DNA from 2 places in the Massilia sp. KIM genome. Region 2 is predicted to be linked to the other one. Evidence: predicted binding sites of a transcription regulator. Region 2 holds the regulator's gene; the other holds the start of a gene.
What was found. The regulator FliA, encoded in region 2, starts transcription of late flagellar genes. The targets are predictions, from matches to a motif close to CTAAAGTTTNNNNNNNNNNNGCCGNTA.

Region 1 (7,021 bases), on a different contig from region 2:
GTCCTGCAGGTGGGTGCGGCCGATCTTGACGATGTCGGCGAACTCGCGCGACTTGATCTCGAGCGTGCCGCGCAGCTTGGCCAGCGCCGGCAGCACGCCCTTGGCGACCGCGATCGCCGCCGCCACGTGCATGGCGGTGGGGAAGATGTCGTTCGAGGACTGGCCCATGTTGACGTGGTCGTTGGGGTGGAGCAGGCGGCCTTCGCCGCGCTCGCCGCCCAGGATCTCGGAGGCGCGGTTGGCCAGCACCTCGTTCATGTTCATGTTGCTCTGGGTGCCCGAGCCGGTCTGCCACACGGCCAGCGGGAATTCGTCGGGGTGGCGACCCTCGAGCACTTCGTCGGCGGCCTTGATGATGGCGTCGGCCTTGTCGGCCGGGAGCTTGCCCAGCGAACGGTTGACGGCCGCGGCGGCGCGCTTGACCTGGGCCAGGGCGGCGACCAGCTCCGGCGCCATGCGCTCGCTGGAGATATGGAAATGGTGGAGCGAGCGCTGGGTCTGCGCACCCCACAGGTGGTCCGCCGGCACCTCGATCGGTCCGAAGCTGTCCTTCTCAATCCTGTTTTCCATGAAATGTATCCTGTGCATGAGGGTTTGATTAAAGAGTTTAGCGCAATGTCCGTTAACATCGCTGGGCCTCACTCGTTTCCTCTTCCCTATGGCTTGCCGCCTTCCACTGTTTTTTTCCTGCGCGCTGATCCTGTCCGCCGCCGCTAACGCCGCCGAGCTGGGCGAACCGCGCGTCGCTTCCTACATGGGCCAGCCGCTGGTCGCGGACATCGAGCTGAACCTGATCGAACACCCCGGCCAGAAGGTCGATGCGCGCCTCGCCCATCCGGAGGTCTACCGGGGCGCCAACATCGGCATGCCGCACGTGCTGTCGACCCTGTCCATGTCTGTGATACAGCGCGACGGGCGCCAGTTCCTGCACATCACCTCGCGCGCCCCGGTTGAATCAAGCCACCTGCATCTTTACCTCGAGCTCGCCGACGGCGGCCAGCGCGCGGTGCGCCTGGCCACCTTGTGGCTGACGCCGGACCCGAATCCGGCCCCGGCGCCGCCGCTGCCGGCCCGCACGCCGCCGCAGGAGCCGGCGCAGGCGCAGGCGGCCGCGCCTGCCGCCGTCGCCGTCGCCGCGCCGGCGCCCGCCAGGCAGCCGGCGAAGGCGGTGGAAGCGCCGGCGCAGAATGTGGTGGCAAAGACGCCGACGCCGAAGCCGGCGCCCAAGGAAGCGCTCAAGCCGGTCGCCAAGGCCGACAGCAAGCCCGCCCCCAAGCCTGAACCGCTTGCCACGCCCGCCGCCAGGCCTGAACCGCCTGCCGCGCCCCTTTCCGCGCCGGCCTCAAGCGCCGCCTGCGTGCCCGCCGCGCAGCCCGCGCCGTCCGCGGTGTGCGCCGCGCTCGATGCCAGGAATGTCCAGCTGCGCGCCCAGATCGGCCAGCTGGAAGACCGGGTCAAGGTCCTGCAGGTGGCGATGGGCGCCAAGCCCGCCGAGCTCGAGGCCTTGACGCCGGCCGCGCCCAAGACCCACAAGCGCAAGAAGCCCGCTCCCGAACCGGTCGACGAGACGCCCTGGGGCTGGATCGCCGGCGGCCTGGGCGCGCTACTGGCCTTGGCCGGCGGGGTCGTGCTGGCGCGCCGCCGCAGGAAGGCGCCGGCCGCGCCCGTAGCGGACAGTCCGAAGGCAGGGCTGGCCGCGCGTCTGCGCCAGCGCTTCATGCGCAGGAAACCGGCCGAACCAGGCGTCGAACCCAGCCTTGAAGCTTCCGCGCACGACACGTCTACACAAGTCTGAAATTGGGTTATACTGAGCCCGTGATCGATGAGATCGCAGACGGCTCAGGGTCTGGCGCAGCCACCACCGATAGCGTGGCGCGGAAAGCAGACGATCGTTGAGGAAACGCCTGTGTCCGGAAGCAGTCCGCTTGCCTACTGTGTGCGACGGACGCCGGGAGCAACCGGCAAGAGGCGACGCCAGGAGATACCTGGTGCTCGCTCTCCCCAATTCGCGGCTGAGCCTAGGCTCGGTGGCAAAAAAAAGCGCCTGCGGGCGCTTTTTTCATTTCCGCCCGTGATGCACGCCCGTGATGCACGTCCGCGATGTGCGCCGGGAGCAGGGGGCAAGAAAAAAGGCGCCCACGGCGCCTTTTGTCATTCTTTCAAGTGAACGGCTCAGTGAGCGGCCATCGCGCGCTCGAGCTGCCCCATCCAGGGATCGGTCACGTCGCGGATCGCGCGGTCGTTCGCCATCAGCTGCTTGAGCAGGTCGATCTTGCGCAGGCGCTTGGCGCCGTCCAGCGCCGGCACGCCGCCGGCGGCGACACGCGCTTCGGTCTTGGCCTCGGCGCCCAGCTTGTCGAAGCCCTTCCAGTCGCCACCCTGGGCTGCGGACGCCATTTGGCCCGTCAGGTTGTTCAGGTTTTCGTACATGGCGAGGACGTCGTTCGCGGTCATATTTGCACCAAGGCAAGTAAATTCCGGCCGGATTGCCGGTTGTCTACATCGTTTACGGACGGGCTTGAGGGAACTTTAGGGTTTTCCAAAAAATTTTTTGAATATTTTTTAGCGAGCTCAAACTTGCCATCCTGGCATCGCCGACCCGTATGGCATGCTCCGGCATGTGCCCGCCATTCCCCAAATTCAGCAGTTTGGCCGCGTTTTTTGCAGTCTGTCGCATTCCCGCCGCGCTGGCCGGGCGCGCTGCTTAGAGTGCATGCTGAGTTCTTGCGCAGTCCGGCGCCAGTCCGGACGCCCATACGAGAGAGAGAGTCATGAGAGACAAGCCGGTCCTGCGCACCGCGGCAGCGGTTGCGCTCGCTGTATCGAGCGCCTGCGCCCTTGCGGAAGCGCCGTTTTCCTTTGCCACCACCCAAGGCAAGCTGCCCAAGGACGTGGTGCCGGTCCAGTACACCGCCCACCTGAAGACCGACCTGGCCGGCAATGCCTTCCGCGGCAGCCAGACCGTCGACATCGAGGTCCTGAAGGCCACCTCGACCATCATGCTGAACGCGGACAACATGGAGATCGAGGGCGCCAGCCTGTCCGGCAAGGGACTGGCCCCGCTCAAGCTGAAGCCGGTGCTCGACCGCGAGCAGCAGACCCTGCGCTTCGACCTCAGGCAACCGCTGGCGCCCGGCAAGTACCAGCTGGCGCTGCAGTTCCGGGGCCTGATCAACCGCGAGGCGCGCGGCATGTTCTACGTGAACTACAAGGCCAAGGGGGTGGACAAGAAATTGATCGCCACCACCATGGCCCCGGCCGACGCGCGCCGCGTGCTGCCGACCTGGGACGAGCCGGCCTTCCGCGCCCGCTTCAAGCTGACGGTCGACGTGCCGGCCCATTTCAAGGCCTATTCGACCACCCCGGTCGAGCACCAAGAGCCGATCGCAGGCGGCATGCAGCGCATCAGCTTCGGCAACACGCCCAAGATGCCGAGCTACCTGGTGGTGCTGGTGGCGGGCGAGATGGAGCGTTTGTCGGGCCAGCAGGACGGGGTCGATATCGGCATCGTGACCACCGAGGGCAAGCTCGCCTCCGCCGCCTTCCCGCTGGCTGCCACGCGCGACCTGCTGCACTACTTTAACGATTACTTCGGCATTCCCTATCCGCTGCCCAAGCTGGACCAGATCGCCATCCCAGGCGGCTTCAACGGCGCCATGGAGAACTGGGGCGCGGTGGTCTACAACGAGCCGACCCTGCTCTACGACCCGCAGCGCAGCCCCGAAAAGGTCAAGAAGCTGACCTTCAACATCAATGCCCACGAGGTGGCCCACCAGTGGTTCGGTAATCTGGTGACCATGGCCTGGTGGGACAATCTCTGGCTCAACGAAGGCTTCGCCTCCTGGATGGCGGCCAAGGCCACCCAGCACTTCCACCCCGAATGGCGTCCCTACCTGGACGGCATCGCCGAGCGCGAGTACGTGCTCAACCTGGACGCGCGCAAGACCACCCATCCGATCCAGCGGCCGATCGACAACGAAGAGCAGGCCGCCGCCGCCTTCGACCCCATCACCTACCACAAGGGCCAGGCCTTCCTGCGCATGCTCGAGGCCTACCTGGGCGAAGAACCCTTCCGCAAGGGCATCCGCGCCTACATGGCCAGGCACCAGTATTCGAACACCACCTCGGCCGACCTGTGGCAGGCGCTCGAGAAGGCCACCGGCAAGCCGGTCGAGAAGCTGGCCTCGGACTGGACCCTGCAGCCGGGCTTCCCCCTGATCAGGGTGGAGCAGGTGTGCGAGGACGGCAAGCGCAAGGTTACCTTGTCGCAGGAACAGTTCCGCCTGGACGAGCCGGCGCTTGAAAAACGCCTGTGGGCTATCCCGGTCCAGGTGGGCGTGGTGGACGGCAAGGCCTGGACCATGCTGCTGTCCAACCCCAGCAAGAGCTTCACCCAGGCCAGCTGCGAAGGCACCCTGGTGGTCGACCCGTACAGCGTGGGCTATTTCCGGGTGCACTACGATCCGGCCAGCTTCCAGGCCCTGGCCTCGCAGGCGCCGCGCCTGCGCGATTCGACCCGTCTCAAGCTCCTGACCGACACCTGGGCCATGGTCGCGGCCGGCCACATGCAGCTGGACGGCTACCTGAACCTGGTGCGCAAGTACCGGGACGAGCCGCGCCTGGCGGTATGGGAGTCGATCCTGGCCAACCTGCGCACCCTCGACACCCTGGCGCGCGGCGAGCCGGAGCAGGCGAAGATCCGCCGCTTCCTCATCGAGCTGGCCGGGCCGAAGTTCGCCCAGCTCGGCTGGGACGAAAAGCCCGGCGAAGCGATCGAGGACGCCGAGCTGCGCGCACTGCTGGCCACCGCGATGGCGCGCGCCGGCGACCCGCAGGCGACCGCCCAGGCCAAGCGCCGCTTCGCCGGCTACCTGAAGGACCCATCCTCGGTGAGCCCGGCCATGATCGATTTCGTCACCAGCATCGCCGGCCGCTATGCCGACCAGGCCACCTACGAGGCGCTGGCGGCGCGCGTGGCCAGCGCCGCCACCAGCGAAGAGCGCAACCGCTTCGGCAAGGCCCTGGTGGCCGCCCAGGACCCGGCGCTGGCCGAACGCACCATGAAGGCGCTGCTGTCGCCCGAGACCCCGCCCGACCTGCTTCCCTACCTCGTGGGCGGCGTCGCGAACGAGCACCTGGACAAGACCTGGGCCTTCGCCACCGCCAACCGCGAGGCGTTGCTGAACAACATGGAGGCGCTGGGCCGCTACGGCCTGTTCGCGAGCATCGTCGGCTCCTCGAGCAACCCGGCCCATGCCGAGATGATGGAAGACTACATGCGCAAGAACTTCGGCCCGGACGCCGTGGTCGAAGCCGAACGCGTCGGCAATGGCGTGCGCCTCCGCGCCGCCCAGAAGGCGCGCCTGCTGCCGCAGGTGCGCGCCGCCCTGCAATGAACCCAACAACGATACCTGGAGAGAGAAGGGAACCCATGAACACCCGCCGGACACCGATCAAGACAGCCGTTTCCCTGGCCCTGTGCGGCGCCATGCTGGCCGCCGCCCCCGCCTTCGCCGCCGATCAAGTCGCCGCCACCGCCGCCCCGGCCAAACCGGCCGCCGCCACCATGCTGCCGGGCGACGATTTCTTTGCCTGGGCCAACAGCGAATGGCTGGCCAGGACCGAGATCCCGGCCGACCGCGGCGCCTGGAGCTCGATGCACGCGCTGGCCGACGAGACCAATGGCCGCATCGTCAAGCTGATCGAAGCCGCCGGCGCCGACAAGTCCGCCGGCGCCGAGGCGCGCAAGGTGGCCGATTTCTACCAGGCCTACATGAACGAAGCGGCGATCGAGGCGGCCGGCCTGGCCCCGCTCAAGCCCCACCTCGCCAGGATCGAGGCGGTCAAGACCCGCGCCGACCTGGCGCGCTTGCTGGGCGCCTCGCTGCGCGCTGACGTCGACCCGCTCAACGCCACCGACTTCGAGACCGAGAACCTGTTCGGCGTCTGGATCAACCAGGGCCTGACCGATCCTTCGCGCAATCTGCCTTACCTGCTGCAGGGCGGCCTGGGCATGCCGGACCGCGCCTACTACCTCGACGACAACAAGAAGATGGTCGAGCTGCGCGCCAAGTACCGCCAGCACATCGCCGCCATGCTCAAGCTGGCCGGCTACGACAATGCCGAGGCGCGCGCCGACAAGATCTTCGCGCTCGAGACCGCGCTCGCCCAAAGCCACGCCACGCGCGAGGAATCGGCCGACATCCAGAAGGCCAACAACCTCTGGAGCGCCAAGGACTTCGCCGCCAGGGCGCCCGGCATGGACTGGGAGCTCTTTTTCAAGGCCGCAGGCCTGGGCAAGCAGGACCGCTTCCTGGTCTACCATCCGGGCGCCGTCACCGGCGCCGCCCGCCAGGTGGCGGCCACGGAGGTCGCGGTGTGGAAGGATTACCTGGCCTTCCATTTGGTGAACCAGTTCGCCAGCGTGCTGCCGAAGGCCTTCGGCGACCAGCGTTTCGCCTTCTACGGCACGGCGCTGGCCGGCACGCTGCAGCAGTCGCTGCGCTGGAAGCGGGCGCTGGCCGCCACCAACGAGGCGATGGACGACGCGGTGGGCAAGCTCTATGTGCAGAAATACTTCCCGGCTGAGAACAAGGCGCGCATCCAGCAGATGGTGGCGAACATCAAGGATGCCTTCGAACGTCGCATCGACAAGCTCGACTGGATGGCGCCGGCCACCCGCGCGCATGCCAAGGAAAAGGTGCGCACCATGTATGTGGGCGTGGGCTATCCCGACAAGTTCAAGTCCTATGAGGGCCTGAAGGTATCGCCGACCGATGCGCTGGGCAACGTGGTGGCCGCGCAGCAATTCCACTACGCCCAGCAACTGGCCAAGCTGGGCCGCAAGCCCGAGCGCAGCGACTGGGCCATGCCGCCCCAACTGGTCAACGCGGTCAACCTGCCGATGCAGAACGCGCTGAACTTCCCGGCCGCGATCCTGCAGCCGCCGTTCTTCGACCCGCAGGCCTCGGACGCCGTCAACTATGGCGCGATCGGATCGGTGATCGGCCACGAGATCAGC
Region 2 (7,021 bases):
CAGATGGTGACCGAGCAGGTGGCCATGCTGAGCGAGTCGGGCGCCGACGTGAAGCGCCTGCTGTGCCTGAACTCGACCTCGACCAACGAGACCCTGAACGAAGTGGTGCGCGCCTACCAGGGCAGCGGGCTGGCCGGCTGCATCATGACCAAGCTGGACGAAGCCGCCTCGATCGGCAACGTGCTGGACGTGGTGATCCGCCAGAAGCTCAACCTGCACTACATCTCGAACGGCCAGCGGGTGCCGGAAGACCTGCACCTGGCCGACCGCGCGATGCTGGTCGACCGCGCCTTCCGCAACCGCAAGGAAGGCGGCGTCAGCGAGGCCGACCTGCCCCTGATGATGGGCAACCTGGGCGGCATGCACAACGACCGCGGCCTGCGCGAGGTGTCCCTTGGCTAGTTTCGATTTCGACCAGGCCGAAGGCCTGCGCCGGATGCTGCAGGGCCCGCGCCCGCGCATCGTCACCTTCCTCTCGGCCACCCCTGAAGACGACAAGGGCGCGATGCTGGTCAACCTGGGCGCCTCGCTGGCCCAGACCGGCAACGAGGTCCTGATCGTCGACGCCTGCGACATCGACTACGGCGTCGCCCGCCGCCTGGGCCTGAACCGCAAGGCGTCGCTCTTGCAGGTGGCGCGCCAGGAATGCGCGCTCAACCAGGTGATCCACCCGGCCCCGCAGGGCTTCTCGGTGGCGCCGATGGGCGTGCCGGCCGGCGCCGACGACACCCGCCGCCTGGCCAAGACCTTCGACGTGCTGGCCAAGCAGGCCGGGATCGTGATGGTGGACGGCGAACTCGGTCCGGACGGCGCCTTCCCGGTGCCGCTGATGGCCAGCGCCGAGATCGTGGTCCAGGTCTCGACCGGCGCCAGCTCCATCACCAACGCCTATGCGCTGATCAAGCGCCTGTCGCAGCAGCTCGGCCGCCGCCCCTTCGGCATCCTGGTGACGGGCGCGACGGAGGCGGAGGCCAAGGTGGTATACGATAATATGTCAGCAGCGGCAACACGTTACCTGGCAGTCAAGCTCAGTTACCTGGGTTCGGTGCCGGCCGACGAGTACCTGCACCGGGCCGCGCGCCTGGGCCGGGCGGTGGTCGACGCCTTCCCGCTGGCGGGGGCCTCGGTCGCCTTCCGCCGCCTGGCCGGCAAGTTCGCGCTGCAGGCCGCGCCGCAGTTCGGCAGGCAGGGAGGCGGCGCGCATTTCGGCCACTGAAGCGGTAACGACAACGAACAAGAAAGATTCGACGCAAGAGCATGTACACGGTCAAAGGGAAAGCGGACAAGAACCATTTGCTGACGGAGCACATGCCGTTGGTGAAGCGTCTTGCCCACCACATGAAGGCCAAGCTGCCGCCTTCGGTGGAAGTGGATGACCTGGTACAGGCGGGCATGATGGGCCTGCTGGACGCCATCAACCGCTACGAGGACAACCATGGCGCGCAGTTCGAGACCTACGCGGTGCTGCGCATCCGCGGCGCCATGCTCGACGAGCTGCGCAACTCCGACTGGATGCCACGCAGCACGCGCCAGAACATGCGCAAGGTCGAGACCGCGATGAACGAACTCCAGCAGCGCCTCGGCCGTCCGCCTTCGGAATCCGAGGTCGCCAAGGCGCTCAAGCTGTCGCTGGCCGACTACCAGGAAATGCTGTCCGACGGCGGCGGCCACCAGCTGGTCTATTACGAAGACTTCCGCGGCGACGACGACGACGGCAGCTTCCTCGACCGCTATGCCGTGGACGACGAGGATCCGCTGCGCAGCCTGCTCGACACCGACTTCCGCCAGGCCGTGATCGACGCCATTGATGCGCTGCCGCCGCGCGAGAAGATGCTGATGGGCCTGTACTACGAAGAGGAACTGAACCTGAAGGAGATCGGGGCCGTCATGGGCGTGAGCGAATCGCGGGTGTCGCAGCTGCACACCCAGGCCGTGGCGCGCCTGCGCGCGGCCCTTCGGGAGCAATTGTGGACTGGTCCAGCGTAATCGGGCTGGGCCTGGCGCTGGCCGGCGTCCTGCTCGGCCACAGCCTGGACGGCGGGCGCTTCGCCTCGCTGTTCCAGCCGGCCGCCTTCGCCATCGTGGTGGTCGGCACCTTCGGCGCCGTGCTGCTGCAGAGCGAGCGCAAGGCCTTTGTCAGCGGCCTGCGCATGCTGCGCTGGGTCTTCTTCCCGCCGCGCGGCGAGCGCGAAAAGCTCTCGCGCGAGATCGCGCTGTGGAGCCTGACGGCCCGGCGCGACGGCCTGCTCTCGCTCGAACAATACATGGGCACGCGCGACCTCTACGTGCAGAAGGGCCTGCGCCTGGTGGTCGACGGCATCCAGCCCGACAAGCTGCGCAGCCTGCTCGAACACGAGATCAACGGCTACGAATTCGCCCAGCGCCAGGCGGCGCGCATCTGGGAATCGGCGGCCGGCTACGCGCCCACCATCGGCATCCTGGGCGCGGTGCTGGGCCTGATCCACGTGATGGAAAACCTGAACGACCCGGCGCGCCTGGGTCCGGGCATCGCGGTCGCCTTCGTCTCCACCGTCTACGGGGTGGGGCTGGCCAACCTGTTCTTCTACCCGGTCGGGAACAAGCTCAAGGCCATCGTCGCCGACAAGGTGTCCCAGTACGAGATCCTGCTCGAAGTCTTCCACGACATCGCCACCGGCGACCACACGCGCGTGATCGACGAGCGCGTGGCCAGCCTGCTGGTGCGCCACTAGGGCGGGGCGATGTCGCGCAGACGCTACGACGACGACACGCCCCAGGAGCAGCAGCACGAGCGCTGGCTGATCTCCTATGCCGACTTCATTACCCTGCTGTTCGCCTTCTTCGTGGTGATGTACGCGATCTCGATCGTCAACGAGGGCAAGTACCAGGTGCTGTCCGAAGCCTTGGGCGACGCCTTCGGCGGGCGCGGCGCGGCCGTGCGGCCCAACACCCAGGTCGAGCCGGTGCTGCCGCTGTCGCACATCGTCAACCGCAAGCGCAACGAGATGGCGCGCCGCGAACGCGAGAAGATGGCGGTGCTGGCGCGCGACCTGTCGGCGACCCTGCTGCCGCTGGTGAAGTCGGGCCAGGTGCGGGTGACCCAGAACGCGCGCGGGGTCAGCGTCGAGATCAACGCCAGCGTGCTGTTCGAGCAGGGCCAGGCCGTGCTCCAGCGCGACGCCCAGGAAGTGCTGCGCGAGGTCGGCGGCCTGCTGCGCAGCGACACCCACCGCATCGAGGTCGAAGGGCATACCGACGACGTGCCGATCGCCAGCGCGGTCTATCCGTCCAACTGGGAACTGTCGGCCGCGCGCGCGGCCAGCGTGGTGCGCCTGTTCATCGACAGCGGGGTAGGAGAGGCGCGCCTGTCGGCGCTCGGCTTCGCCGCCACCCGACCGGTCGCGCCCAACCTGGACGCGGCCGGGCAGGCGCGCAACCGGCGGGTGGCGGTGATGATCCTGGCCGCCCTGCCCGAGACCGGGGGCGAAATGCCGCCGCCGGTCCGGCCCTGAATTCGTGCTAGAGTCCCGGGAAGACGAGTTCAGGGCCTGGGGCCGAAGGGTTGTGCATGCATATCAAACGAACTGTGCCTGTCCTGCTGCTGGCGCTGGCGGGCCTGGTGGGCGCCAGCGGCGCCGTGGAGGCCGACGTGAACGTGAAGCACAGGCTGGACGTGGAGACCGGCGGCGGCAAGGTGCTGGTGCGCGTCATGATCGAGAACCATGGCGAGGCCACGATCTGGGTGCCGCGCGAAGTCGCGGCCGAGGACGCGCTGACCGGCAAACGCTTCGACCTGCGCGAGGCAAAGGGCGGCAAGGAAGTCGCCTACGCCGGCCCGATGGTCAAGCGCGCCGCCTACACGGCGGCCGACTACCTCGAGGTCAAGCCGCACACCATGCACCTGAACACCATCGACATCACCCCCGCCTATGCCTTCGCCAAGGGCGCGCGCGCCTACGAGATCCGCTACGACGGTCCCTACCTGCGCGACCTCGGCAAGCTCGACGAGACGAGCCACAGCCCGGCGGAGCCGGTGCGCTTCCGCTTCACCGGCCGCTAGGCAGGGCGCCAGGCCGAGCGTGGACGGCGGGCCGTCCACGCGTCCTTCGTCAGGCGCTCATTGCAGCGCCGGCGTATTTTCCCCGAAATACTCGTGCGAGTCGGCGTTGTCGACCGCCTTGGCCGGATCGGTGATCGCCAGGTTGGCGGCCGCGCTCTGGCCGTAGGCGTAGTCGTCGGTGCCGGCCACCACATTGAAGTGGCTCATCTCGTGCAGCAGGGTGCCGCCCTTTGAGTCGGTGCCGGTCAGGGGCGCGCTCCAGAAGGCCTTGCAGACGTAGATGGTGTAGGGCTGGGTCGGGTAGACATAGGCGTAATAAGTCTTCTTGCAGCCGCAGTCCACCGTCACCGGCTTGTTCGCGAAGGCGTCCTTGATGGCCGCAAAATTGGCCTTCACCTTGGCCGCGCGGCCGCTGTCGGCGGCGCCGAACCACTTGGTGTAGCGCGCGCCGAGCGAGGGCTTGCTCATGTAGGCGTCGGAGTCGCTGGCCATGTTCAGGCCGGCCTGCATGGCTTGCACGATGGTGCTCTGCTGGGAGGTGGTGCACCTGGCGAAGGACAGGCCGCCGGCGGAAGGAGCCGGATCGGTCCCGCGCTTCATCGCCTCCAGGTCCAGGGTGGGCGGGGTGGCGCCGCGCGGCAGGCGGCCGTCGACCCACAGGGTGGCCGGCTCGGAGCGCATCTCGCGCGCCTCCGGCGTGCTCGCGTTCCAGAACAGGTCGGGCGACTGGGTCTTGTAGCTGATCTGGTAGTCGCCCGTCACGCTCATGTCGTACAGGGCGGACAGCTCGACCTTCACGGTATGCGAGGCGCCGGGCTTGAGCAGGAAGTAGTCGGACTGCTTGGGCGCGCCGCGCTTGGCCAGCGGGCCGGTGTAGGGCACCCGCTCGCCGTCGCGGCTCACCTCGAACAGCGGCGCGTCCACGCCCTCGAAGGGAGTGCGCCACTTGAGCACGTACTGCGGCTGGTCCGAGGTATTGGTGAGGGTGACCCTCACCACCGCATCCTCGTCCTGGCCCAGCGCATGCTTCTCGGGCTCGACCGTCACCGCGATGCCCTTGGGCGCGGCCTGCGCGCCGCAGGCCATCGCGAGCGCCGCCGCGCCCAATGCCGACTTCCAGAATCCGTTCAAGCTCATATCGTTTCTCCGTGTGTGAAATGTTATGCGGCTTGCTGCTGCCATCGTTGTCGCGGGCTTGCCGCGCTGGTCTGGCCAGGCGGGCCCGAGGACGATGTTTACGGATTCAAGTTCCTGTGTAAAGTTGATTTGTGTCAGAGGTGACAATTTTTGCGCGATGTCAGCGCAATCCAACAGTCCGCAATCGTGCGCCGGCGCTTTGTGCTAGCGCTTTTGTTGAGCCGGCGTGTTCTCCCCGAAGTATTCGTGCGAATCGGCGTTGTTGACGGCGCGCTCGGGCGCGCTGCGCGCCAGTTCCGCCGCCCCTGCCTGGCCGTAGACGTGGTCGTCGGTGCCGGCCACCACGTCGAAGTGGCTGAGCTCGTGGACCAGGGTGCCGCCGCGCGAATCGGTCCCGGTCGGCGCCGCCGCCCAGAAGGCCTTGCAGACGTAGATCGTATAAGGCCGGGCCGGGTAGACGTAGGCGAAATAGGGCTCGTCGCAGCCGCAGTCGATCTGCAGCGGCTTGGTCTCGAAGGCGTCCTTGATGGCCGTGAAGTTGGCGCGCACGCGCGCCGCGCGCTGGGCTTCGAAGGCGCCGAACCAGGTGGTGTAGCGCGGCCCGTAGGACGGCTCGGCCGGGGCTGGCTGAGCTTGGCCTTCGCCCTGGCCCTGGCCTTGCACCTGGCCGGCGGCGAGATAGGCGTGGGCGTCGGCGGCCATCGCGCGGCCGGCCTCGACCGCCGTCACCAGCTGCTCCTGCTGGGAGTTCGAGCATTTGCTGAACGCCAGCGAGGGCTGGCCCGGCTCGACGGCGGCCGGCGCCGGCGCGCTTGGCCTGGCGCCGCGCGGCAGCCGTCCCTCGACCCAGATGCTGACCGGTGCCGAGGCCAGCTCGCCGGCCATCGCCGCCGCGCTGGCGGCGGCGCCGGCCGGCACGGGCGAGGCCGGGCTCAGGTAGCGTACCGTGTAGGTGCCGGTGACGTGCATCTCGTACAGGCTCGACAGCTCGACCGTGCGGGTGAGCGAGGCGCCCGGCTCGATGCGCAGGTAATCCTCGGGACCGGGCGCGGCGCGCTTGACGTGGCGGCCCAGGTAGCGCACCGGCTGGCCATCGCGGCGCACCTCGAACAGCGCCGAGTCCACGCTGGGGAAGGGCGTGCGCCAGCGCAGCACCTGCTGGGCCACGGCGGCGGTATTGGTCAGGGTGACGCGCACCAGCACGTCGTCGCCGCGCCCGACCGAAGGGCGGACCGGCTCGAGCTTGACGGCGATGCTGGCCTGGGTCTGCTGGACGGCGGCGCAGGCGCACAGGGTGACGAGGACGAGGGAAGATGGCAAGAGTCGCATGGTGCCTCCGGAAGGAATCGCTTCGATGACTCTGCTGCGGCGCCGGGAGGTCGGTATTGCGTCAGTTCAATAGCCCTTCGGTGATGCAGGGATAACCCTGTCGCCAATAGGGCAAATAAACAACAGTTGATCAAGAATTACTCGATCTGCCTGTCGGGTATTTGCTATGATGCAACGAAGATAATCAAACAGCCAACTTTCGGCCCCATTCGCCGGGCCCGGCGCAGTGTTCATGACTTCCCAAACCAACCCCGCAAGCGTGCACCACGCCACGCCGCACGCCCGCGCACGGAGGCCGGCATGAGAGAGACCCTGGCCATGGTGGACGCGATGGCGCGCGAGATCGGCCTGGACGGCGCGGAGATCGCGGCGCGCAAGGACTTCCTCGAATTCTCGGCCGCCGACGTGGCAGCGCTGCGCGACGTCCACGGCCTGCTCGAGGACGAGCGCGAGCGTTTCTCGACCGCGTTCTACGCCCACCTGATGCGCTTCGCCGGCATGCGCGCCCTGATCGGC

Region 1: a site for FliA is predicted at 2,507-2,533, ahead of B0920_RS11305 (flagellar protein FliT). Genes of this name have one in related genera too.

Annotation. Positions count from the first base shown of each region.
Region 1 is NZ_MVAD01000001.1:2,596,421-2,603,441, reverse strand. Features, by position in the region: gene fumC (class II fumarate hydratase) at 1-570, opposite strand, end outside; gene B0920_RS11310 (FimV family protein) at 659-1,795, shown strand; gene B0920_RS11305 (flagellar protein FliT) at 2,173-2,454, opposite strand; gene B0920_RS11300 (M1 family metallopeptidase) at 2,772-5,396, shown strand; gene B0920_RS11295 (M13 family metallopeptidase) at 5,432-7,021, shown strand, end outside.
Region 2 is NZ_MVAD01000002.1:920,883-927,903, forward strand. Features, by position in the region: gene flhF (flagellar biosynthesis protein FlhF) at 1-402, shown strand, start outside; gene B0920_RS18775 (antiactivator of flagellar biosynthesis FleN protein) at 395-1,216, shown strand; gene B0920_RS18780 (RNA polymerase sigma factor FliA) at 1,258-1,986, shown strand; gene B0920_RS18785 (flagellar motor protein) at 1,968-2,711, shown strand; gene motD (flagellar motor protein MotD) at 2,721-3,491, shown strand; gene B0920_RS18795 (hypothetical protein) at 3,548-4,039, shown strand; gene B0920_RS18800 (M35 family metallo-endopeptidase) at 4,097-5,176, opposite strand; gene B0920_RS18805 (M35 family metallo-endopeptidase) at 5,381-6,505, opposite strand; gene B0920_RS18810 (EAL domain-containing protein) at 6,806-7,021, shown strand, end outside.